DNA from 3 places in the Streptomyces sp. NPDC004732 genome. Region 2 is predicted to be linked to each of the others. Evidence: riboswitches for the same ligand, from Rfam matches in the RefSeq annotation. Region 2 holds a riboswitch; each other region holds the start of a gene.
The links. Region 2 has a riboswitch for S-adenosylmethionine ahead of ABZV77_RS40070 (aminotransferase class V-fold PLP-dependent enzyme). Riboswitches for the same ligand answer to the same signal wherever they lie in the genome.

Region 1: it holds a riboswitch for S-adenosylmethionine, as region 2 does, so the genes downstream of both, thrC (threonine synthase) here and ABZV77_RS40070 (aminotransferase class V-fold PLP-dependent enzyme) in region 2, are expected to answer to the same signal.
Region 3: it holds a riboswitch for S-adenosylmethionine, as region 2 does, so the genes downstream of both, ABZV77_RS23315 (hypothetical protein) here and ABZV77_RS40070 (aminotransferase class V-fold PLP-dependent enzyme) in region 2, are expected to answer to the same signal.

What each region holds. Positions count from the first base shown of each region.
Region 1 covers NZ_JBEXJR010000017.1:4,549-7,813, reverse strand. Annotated here, with positions in the region: gene ABZV77_RS36605 (glucosyl-3-phosphoglycerate synthase) at 1-874, opposite strand, end outside; SAM riboswitch class I at 1,030-1,203, shown strand; gene thrC (threonine synthase) at 1,221-2,516, shown strand; gene ABZV77_RS36595 (MoaD/ThiS family protein) at 2,613-2,888, shown strand.
Region 2 covers NZ_JBEXJR010000022.1:39,672-42,936, forward strand. Annotated here, with positions in the region: gene ABZV77_RS40060 (cytochrome bc complex cytochrome b subunit) at 1-80, shown strand, start outside; gene trpD (anthranilate phosphoribosyltransferase) at 236-1,300, shown strand; SAM riboswitch class IV at 1,397-1,514, shown strand; gene ABZV77_RS40070 (aminotransferase class V-fold PLP-dependent enzyme) at 1,704-3,080, shown strand; gene ABZV77_RS40075 (glycerate kinase) at 3,026-3,265, opposite strand, start outside.
Region 3 covers NZ_JBEXJR010000007.1:501,691-504,955, forward strand. Annotated here, with positions in the region: gene ABZV77_RS23310 (radical SAM protein) at 1-1,065, shown strand, start outside; SAM riboswitch class IV at 1,087-1,196, shown strand; gene ABZV77_RS23315 (hypothetical protein) at 1,241-1,531, shown strand; gene ABZV77_RS23320 (SDR family oxidoreductase) at 1,632-2,363, shown strand; gene ABZV77_RS23325 (GNAT family protein) at 2,397-2,951, shown strand; gene ABZV77_RS23330 (FGGY family carbohydrate kinase) at 3,001-3,265, shown strand, end outside.

The DNA of each region.
Region 1 (3,265 bases), on a different contig from region 2:
GGGTCCTCGGCTCGAACCCGTGCTCGCCGCGGACGAACTGCGTCAGCTCGGGACGTACGAGATGCCCGCGCGCGAGCCGCAGCTGCGCCGTCCGGTAGATCGCCGCCGCCATCCGCCCGAGCGCCTGCCCGTCCTGGTGCCGGTGCCTGCGCACCCCCACGTCGACCTGCGCCAGCGCGTCCAGGCCCACGGTATGCAGCGCGTCCACGAGCAGGCCGAGCTCCACGCCGTACCCGACGGGGAACGGCAGCCGCTCCAGGAGCGACCTGCGGGCCGCGTACTCACCGCCCAGCGGCTGTACGAAACCGGCCAACTGCGGCCAGTGCATGTTCAGCAGCGGCCGCGCCATCAGCTCGGTGACCCGGCCGCCCTGCCCGGCGGCCCCGGCCAGCGGACGGTCGTACATCGCCTTCACGAACGCCACGTCCGGGTCGGTGAGCAGCGGGCCCACGATGCCGGAGACGAAGTCCGCCGAGAAGTCCCGCAGGTCCGCGTCGACGAACGCCACGATGTCGCCGCCCGTCACCAGCAGCGAGCGCCACAGCACCTCGCCCTTGCCCGGGACCGCGGGCACGCGCGGCAGGATCGCGTCACGGTGGACGACCTTGGCGCCCGCGGCCGCGGCGACCTCGGCGGTACGGTCGCCGGAGCCGGAGTCGATCACCACGAGCTCGTCGACCAGCGGGACCTTCTCCATCAGCTCACGACGGATCTCGGCGACGATCTCGCCGACCGTCCCCTCCTCGTCGAGCGCGGGCAGCACGACGCTCACCGACGCGCCGCCCGCACGTTTTGCGGCGGCCAGTCGGTCCCGCGGGCGGTCGGCGACGGACCAGGAACGCCTGCTCAGCCAGTGCTCGACCTCTTCCAGCACGGTCGTGGTCCTCCCATATGTGATCCATCTCGCGGTTCGGACGACTATCTCAAGGGTCCGGGGCTTCGGTTACAGTCTTGAACAACGCCGGTGACCATCGCATGTCGGGGTCGCCGCCGCGTTGAGATCGACAACTGAAACCCATAATCGAATACCGCTCATCCAGAGGGGCAGAGGGATACGGCCCGTTGAAGCCCCGGCAACCACCCAGCCGCCACGCGTCGGTAGACGCATTCGTCACCGTGTGCGCAGTAAGCGCCGCGAGGCTCCCGGCTCGGGAAGGTGCCAATTCCGTCTCGTGGCGAGATGCGTCGCGAGGAAGATGAGGAGAAAGGGCCTCGCCTCCATGGCTGTGCAGACTGTCGCCACCGAAAGCACCACCTCTTCCGTAGACCTCGGGCCCGCCTCCGGCCTCTCCTGCCGTGAGTGCGGCACCAAGTTCCCGCTCGGTCCGATCTTCGCCTGTGCCGAGTGTTTCGGTCCCCTCGAAGTCGCGTACGACCTGCCGCTCGGCGACCCGGAAGCCCTCCGCAAGCAGATCGAGTCGGGCCCCGCCAACATCTGGCGCTACGCCCCCCTCCTGCCCGTCCCCGCCGACGTGGCCGACAAGCCCAACCTGAACCCGGGCTGGACCAAGCTCGTCAAGGCCGACAACCTCGCCGCGGCGCTCGGCATCGAACAGGGCAAGCTGTTCGTCAAGGACGACTCCGGCAACCCCACGCACTCCTTCAAGGACCGCGTCGTCGCGCAGGCGCTCGAAGCGGCGCGCGCCTTCGGCTTCACCACCCTGTCGTGCTCCTCCACCGGCAACCTCGCGGGCGCCGTCGGCGCCGCCGCGGCCCGCGCCGGTTTCCGCTCCTGCGTGTTCATCCCGCACGACCTGGAGCAGGGCAAGGTCGTCATGGCCGCGGTGTACGGCGGCGAGCTCGTCGGCATCGAGGGCAACTACGACGACGTGAACCGTTTCTGCTCCGAGCTCATCGGCGACCCGCTGGGCGAGGGCTGGGGCTTCGTCAACGTCAACCTGCGGCCGTACTACGGCGAGGGCTCCAAGACCCTCGCGTACGAGATCTGCGAGCAGCTCGGCTGGCAGCTGCCCGACCAGCTCGTCATCCCGATCGCCTCCGGCTCGCAGCTCACGAAGATCGACAAGGGGCTCAAGGAGCTCATCGCCCTCGGTCTCGTCGAGGACAAGCCCTACAAGATCTTCGGCGCGCAGGCCGAGGGCTGCTCGCCGGTGTCGGCGGCCTTCAAGGCGGGCCAGGACGTGGTCCGCCCGCAGAAGCCGAACACCATCGCGAAGTCGCTGGCGATCGGCAACCCGGCCGACGGGCCTTACGTGCTGGACATCGCGCGGCGCACGGGTGGTGCGGTGGAGGACGTGAACGACGAGCAGGTGGTCGAAGCGATCGAGCTGCTCGCTCGGAGTGAGGGGATCTTCGCGGAGACCGCCGGGGGCGTGACGGTCGGCGTGACCAAGAAGCTGGTCGACGCCGGGCTCATCGACCCGAACCTCACCACCGTGGTGCTGAACACCGGGGACGGTCTGAAGACCCTCGACGCGGTCGCCGAGAGGTCTCAGGCGACCGCGACGATCAAGCCGAGCCTCGACGCGTTTCGCTCCGCGGGTCTTGCCGGATAGGTCGTAGCTTCCCTGCGGGCCCGCTGTGGCTGGTCGCGCAGTTCCCCGCGCCCCTTCCAGGGGCGCCGTCTCCCCCGAACCTCTGAGGTGAACACCATGAGCGTCAACGTCCGGATCCCCACCATTCTCCGCACCTACACCGACGGCAAGTCCGAGGTCGCCGCCGAGGGGGCGAACCTCGGGGAGGTCATCGCCGACCTGGAGAAGAACCACACCGGCATCGCCGCCCGCGTCCTGGACGACCAGGGCAAGCTGCGCCGCTTCGTCAACGTGTACGTGAACGACGACGACGTCCGTTTTGAGCAGGGCCTGGAGACGGCCACTCCGGACGGCGCCGGCGTCTCGATCATTCCCGCCGTCGCCGGCGGCTGAATCTTTACGCAAGCACCCTGCGTTATCTGAATTGCCCCCTCCGCGAGAGAAACGGAGGGGGCAATTCTGCATGGTTGAGCGCGGTACAGTTGGGAAGCGTGCTTCGCCGTCAGTGCCGAGTGCATATACGAAGTCGGCCTGGAGCCGACAAGAAGTAGCCAAAGAGCGCTGCCCATTTGATCCTTATGCGGCATTTGCCTGGCCCGACTTGCCCTGACTTCCGGTGAATTCTCCGCATATTACCGATCGCGCGTGCCCAGAATTCTCGTCCGATTGACCTGTTGCAGACGGCAGTTGGACAGATACATTCAGCGGCGGTCGACGCGTTCCGGCGCACACCCCTACCAGTGGGGGGTGAGGTCTGACCCGGGTCCGCG
Region 2 (3,265 bases):
ACTTCGGGGAAGAAGGACAGATCCCCAAGCCCACGGCTGACGAGTACAAGGAGATCACCAGCGGCCACGGCCATCACTGATCACTTGAAGCTCTGACCCAAGGTCGCCACGGCAAGAGCCCCGTCCATGCAATGGACGGGGCTCTTTGCCGTCCCGGAGGCTGGATAGGGTGGTCCCACCCCGACGTGTCGGGGTGTTTCCTACATACGCAGACGAAAAAACACCAGGAGCGGCCATGAACGCTGTGATCCCCGCAGGAGGCGACACCGCGGCGGCCCGTTCCTGGCCCGACGTACTGAACGGCCTGCTCGACGGGCGCGACCAGAGCGCCGACGACACGGCCTGGGCCATGGACCGCATCATGCGCGGCGAGGCCACCGACGCGCAGATCGCGGCCTTCGTGGTCGCCCTGCGGGCCAAGGGCGAGACGGTCGAGGAGATCTCCGGCCTGGTGCGCGCCATGTACGCGCACGCCAACGTCATCGACGTGCCGGGCCCGAGCGTCGACATCGTGGGCACGGGCGGCGACGGCGCCAAGACCGTCAACATCTCGACGATGTCCGCGATCGTCGTCGCGGGAGCGGGCGCGAAGGTCGTCAAGCACGGCAACCGCGCGGCCTCCAGCGCGTCCGGCGCCTCCGACGTCCTGGAGAAGCTCGGCGTCAACCTGGACCTCACCCCGCAGCGGGTGGTCGAGGTGGCGGAGGAGGCGGGCATCACCTTCTGCTTCGCCGTGAAGTTCCACCCCGCGCTGCGCCACGCGGGCGCGGCCCGCAGCCAGCTGGGCATCCGCACCGTCTTCAACCTCCTGGGCCCGCTCACCAACCCGGCCAAGGTGCGCGCCCAGGCGGTCGGGGTCGCCGACCCGCGGATGGCGCCGATCGTGGCGGGAGTCTTCGCCGAGCGGGGCCACTCGTCCCTGGTCTTCCGCGGGGACGACGGTCTTGACGAGCTGACGACGACGTCCACCTCGCGGATCTGGGCGGTGCGGGACGGCGCCGTGCGCGAGGAGGCCTTCGACCCGCGGGACGTCGGGATCGACCTGGTGCCCGTCGAGGCGCTGCGGGGCGCCGATGCCTCGTACAACGCGGAGGTGGCGCTGCGGCTGCTCGACGGGGAGACCGGTCCGGTGCGGGACGCGGTGGTGCTGAACTCGGCGGCGGCGCTGGCCGCCCTCGCGCCCACCGACGAGCCGCTCGTGGACCAGATCGCCGCCGGTATGGCGAAGGCGGCGCAGGCGATCGACTCGGGGGCCGCGAAGCGGGCCCTGGAGCGCTGGGTGTCCGCAAGCAACCGCTGAGAGGGCACTCTCCGGCGTGGCGATGTGACGCACGGCGCAGTCCGGATTCTGGACTGCGCCTTGCGCGCCGAAGATCGTGTGGCAGGATGCTGCACAGGTCATGAGTGACAGCGACTACGGCCCCGGCCCGCTGTCCGGCAACCCTCCGTCCGTGGCGGGGTGCCCCGGGTGAAGACCAGGCCGTACGCAGCGAGGCGTATGGCAAGCGCGGACCCCTGGACATCGGTGAATGTCACAGCCCTGGGGTCCTGGTCCTCAAGGGAGCAGTCTCGTGAGCAAGCGAATGTGCTAGGGCCTCCGGCCCCTTTCCGCGCACCTTTTTTCTCTTCATCACTGCACCGCCGCATGCCTCGGGCGCGGCCGTCGTCGCAGTGAACTCACTTGCCTCTTACGGGAGTTCGCCATGTCCGTTTCCGCTGTTGCCGCCGACTCGTCCGTCTGTGCCCCGCTCGCCGTCCTCGGCAGGGACGTCACCGTCCCGCTCGTCACCGGCGGCGAGGTGACCTACGCGGCGCTCGACTACGCGGCGAGTGCCCCGGCCCTGCAGCGGGTGTGGGACGACGTGGCCGCGTACGCCCCGTACTACGGCAGCGTGCACCGCGGCGCCGGGTACCTGTCGCAGCTGTCGACCGACCTCTTCGAGAACTCCCGCGAGACCGTCGCCGAGTTCCTCGGCTGCCGCGAGGGCGACCAGGTCGTCTTCACCCGGTCCACCACCGACTCGCTGAACCTGCTCGCCGCCGCGCTGCCCGCCGACTGCCAGGTCTTCGTCTTCGAGACCGAGCACCACGCCTCGCTGCTGCCGTGGCGGGACGCGCGGGTGACCTACCTGAACGCGCCGCGCACCCCCGACGAGGCCGTGCACACCCTGGAGCGCGCCCTCGCCGACCGCGACCCCTACGGGCCCGCCCTGGTCTGCGTGACCGGCGCCTCGAACGTCACCGGTGAGCTCTGGCCGGTCCGCGAGCTGGCCGCGGCCGCGCACGCGCACGGCGCCCGGATCGTCCTGGACGCCGCCCAGCTCGCGCCCCACCACCCCGTCTCCATCGACGAGTTGGACGTCGACTGGGTCGCGTTCTCCGGGCACAAGCTGTACGCGCCCTTCGGCTCCGGCGTCCTCGCGGGGCGCTCGGACTGGCTGCGCGCCGCCGAGCCCTACCTCGCGGGCGGCGGTGCCTCGCGGAAGGTGGCGCGGCGCACCGACGGTGGCGTGGACGTGGAGTGGCACGACACCGCCGCGCGGCACGAGGCCGGTTCGCCCAACGTCATCGGCGTCTACTCCATCGCCTCCGCCTGCAAGGCGCTCACCGAGGCGGGCTTCGACGACCTCGTCGCCCGCGAGCAGCAGCTGATCGGGACGGTCCGTGCGGGCCTCGCCGAGGTGCCGCAGGTGCGGATCCTCTCGCTCTTCGGCGACGACGCGCCGCGCGTGGGCGTCATCTCCTTCGTCGTGGACGGCTGGAACAGCTCGCACTTCGCCGCCGCGCTCTCCGCCGAGTACGGCATCGGCGTACGTGACGGCCTGTTCTGCGCCCACCCGCTGGTGCGCACTCTGCTCGGCAGCGAGCCCGACGAGCCCGGCGAGTGCGGCGCCCCCGAGGCCGCGCCCGGCGAGAAGTCGCTGAACGCGATCCGCGTGAGCTTCGGCGCGGGCACCCCCGACGAGCACGTCGAGCGCTTCGTGCGTGCCGTCAAGGAACTGGTGGCCGACGGTGCGCGCTGGAGCTACCGCACCGAGGACGGGCGTTGCGTGCCGGACACCGACACCGCCGCCGTCTGAGCGGGCAGCCGTGAGCCGAGCTGGATCATCCGCAGGGCCCGCTCCGTCGCGTCGGTGAGGAACTCGCCGCCCCTGCCGAGCGCCTCGGTCATCGAGACCGGGGCGGGCAGGATCGAGCTGTAGGCGTCGACCCCGATGGAGCGGACGGCGTGCGCGCCGTCCCCGATGGTGCCCGCGAGCACCAG
Region 3 (3,265 bases), on a different contig from region 2:
CGGGTGAACCCTTCCTCGCCCTACCGGGTCGCCGCCGACGACAACGGCGTGCTCGGTCTGTACCTGGACGGGGCGCGGATCTCCGACGTCGGCCTGCCCCCGATGCCGGACTACTACCGGCACACGCTGGAGAACGGCAAGTCCGTGATGGAGGTGGCGCCCACCATCCAGTGGGGCTACCTCATCTACCTGACGGTCTTCCGGGTCTGCCAGTACTTCGGCGCCAAGGAGGAGTGCCAGTACTGCGACATCAACCACAACTGGCGCCAGCAGAAGGCGGCGGGGCGTCCCTACACGGGCGTGAAGCCGATGGACGAGGTCCTCGAAGCCCTCGCGATCATCGACAAGTACGACACCGCGAAGACCTCCACCGCGTACACGCTCACCGGCGGCGCCATCACCTCGAAGCTCCAGGGCAAGGACGAGGCCGACTTCTACGGCCAGTACGCGAAGGCCATCGAGGAGCGCTTCCCCGGCCGCTGGATCGGCAAGGTCGTCGCCCAGGCCCTGCCCAAGGAGGACGTCCAGCGCTTCCACGACTACGGCGTGCGGATCTACCACCCCAACTACGAGGTGTGGGACCCGTACCTGTTCGAGCGGTACTGCCCCGGCAAGGAGCGCTACGTCGGACGTGACGAGTGGCACCGCCGCATCCTTGACTCCGCCGAGGTGTTCGGGCCGCGCAATGTGATCCCCAACTTCGTCGCGGGCGTCGAGATGGCCGAGCCGTTCGGCTTCAAGACGGTCGACGAGGCGATCGACTCCACCGTCGAGGGCCTGCAGTACTTCATGTCGCGCGGCATCACGCCCCGCTTCACCACCTGGTGCCCGGAGCCCACGACCCCGCTCGGCAAGGCGAACCCGCAAGGCGCGCCGCTGGAGTACCACGTGCGGCTCCTGGAGGCCTACCGCGCCACGATGGAGGCCAACGGCCTCTCCTCGCCCCCCGGCTACGGCCCCGCGGGCCCCGGCAACGCGGTCTTCTCGGTCAGCTCGTTCATGGACAGCCTGCCCGCGGAGGCGGCCGCCCCGGAGGACGCGGTAATCCCGGCGACGCCTCAGTAGCCCCGTGTTACGGTCGGGGCGGGTCACGAGTTCCAGTGTCAAGCCCCGGCTCGCTGGACGGCACCCCGCTCCGTCGCGGGTGCCCCGGGTGACGACCCGCCCCGTGCGACGTGCACGGGGAACGGCGGATCACCGGGGTCGGCGACACCGGGGTCCACGACTCCGGAGGCGCACCATGACGCACCCGTACGGCACCCGCGAGCACGACGACCAGGAGCTCGACACCTGTGACGTGCTCCTCTCCTCGCACGACGTCCGCGACGACGGTCTGATCGTCCTCCATGTGCTCGGTCCGACCCGGGGCGTCCCCGCCACCGCGTGGACCCACGACCCGGAGCGGCTGCGCCGCCTCCTGCGGGAGCACAAGGGACCGGCCCAGTGGCAGCCCCGGGGAAACCGGCTGCGGCTGAGCCGCGCCACCGTGGGCACGACGCTCGTACGCGTGGCCGAGCCCCCTCGCCGCTGACGAAGATCACCGGTTCGTAGGATGACGGCGTGATCCGGACGCGGGCGATCCCCGCGTCCGGGCGGCGCGACAGTCAGCCACCCAGAGCCGGAGGTCCCCCGTGCAGCACCACCCCGTCACCGTCGTCACCGGCGGCAGCCGCGGTATCGGCGCCGCTGTCAGCGCCCGTCTCGCCGAGGACGGCCACGACGTCGTCATCGGCTACCGCTCGAACGCGGCCGCCGCCGAGGAAGCCGCCGATGCGGTCCGCAAGGCCGGGCGCCGCTGCGTCACCGTCGAGGTCGACACCGCCGACGAGGCCGACGTCGACCGCCTCTTCGACACCGCGGCCGAGCTCGGCCCGGTCACCGGCCTGGTCAACAACGCCGGGGTGGGCGGCCCCGTCGGGCCCCTCGCCGACGCCGACGCCGACGGCATGCGCCGGGCGCTCGAAGTGAACGTACTCGGATATCTGCTCTGCGCCCGGCGCGCGGTGCGGGACATGAAGGCCAACGGCGGCGGCGCGATCGTCAACGTCTCCTCCGCGGCAGCCACCCTCGGCGCCCCCGGCGAGTACGTCCACTACGCCGCCGCCAAGGGCGCCGTCGACACAATGACGGTCGGCCTGTCCAAGGAGGTCGCCGGGGACGGCATCCGCGTCAACGCCGTCGCCCCGGGCGTCATCTGGACCGAGTTCCACGCCGACCCCGAGCGTCCCGCGAAGCTCGCGGCGGGCATTCCGCTGGGGCGTGCGGGGCAGCCTTCGGAGATCGCGGCGGCCGTCGCCTGGCTGCTCTCGGACGAGGCCTCGTACGCGACGGGCACCGTGCTGAGGGTCGCGGGCGGACGCTGACGCTCCGGGGTCGGCCGCTCGTACGATTGGCGCATGATCAGCGGAGCGGTCGACCTCGCGCAAGACGTCCTCATCCGGCCCGTGGCGCTCGGCGACGCGGCGGCGCTCGCCCGTGCCTACCGCCGCAACCGCGACCACCTCGACCCCTGGGACCCGGATCGGCCCGCCGCCTTCTACACCAAGGAAGGGCAGGTCGAGCGGGTCCAGGTGCAGCTGGCGGACAGACGCGCGGGCCGGTCGGCGCACTGGGTGCTCGTGAGCGGCGCCGAGATCGTCGGCCACGCGGCCGTGTCGAACATCGTGCTCGGCCCGGCCCGCAGCGGAAACCTCGGCTACTGGATCGACGCGGAGCACGTGGGCCGCGGCCTCGCCTCGGCGGCCGCGCGGCACGTCTGCGAGGCCGCGGACACCCAACTCGGCCTGCACCGCGTCGAGGCGGGCACCCTCCTGCACAACACCGCGTCGCAGCGCGTGCTCACGAAGTGCGGCTTCGAGGAGTACGGGCTCGCGCCGTCCTTCCTCTACATCAACGGCGCCTGGCGCGACCACCGGCTCTTCCAGAAGATCCTCAACGACCGTCCCCTGTAAGGCGGTCGGTCCCTTGACGCCCTCCTGGCCCCTGTAGCAGGCTTCCGCGGTGATCACCTATGAGGCGGATCCGGCGCGACGGCCTGTGCTCGCCGTCGACCAGGGCACGTCCGGGACCAAGGCTCTCGTGGTCTGCCCGGAGCGCGGCGTGATCGGATCGGGCACGGCCCCGGTGCACCCCCGTTTCCTCCCCGGTGGGCTGGTCGAGGTCGACCCCGCCGAGCTGTTCACGTCCGTCGTCGACGCGGGCCGCGCGGCGCTGGCGGATGCGGGTGAACCGGTCGTTGCCGTCGGCCTCGCCAACCAGGGCGAGA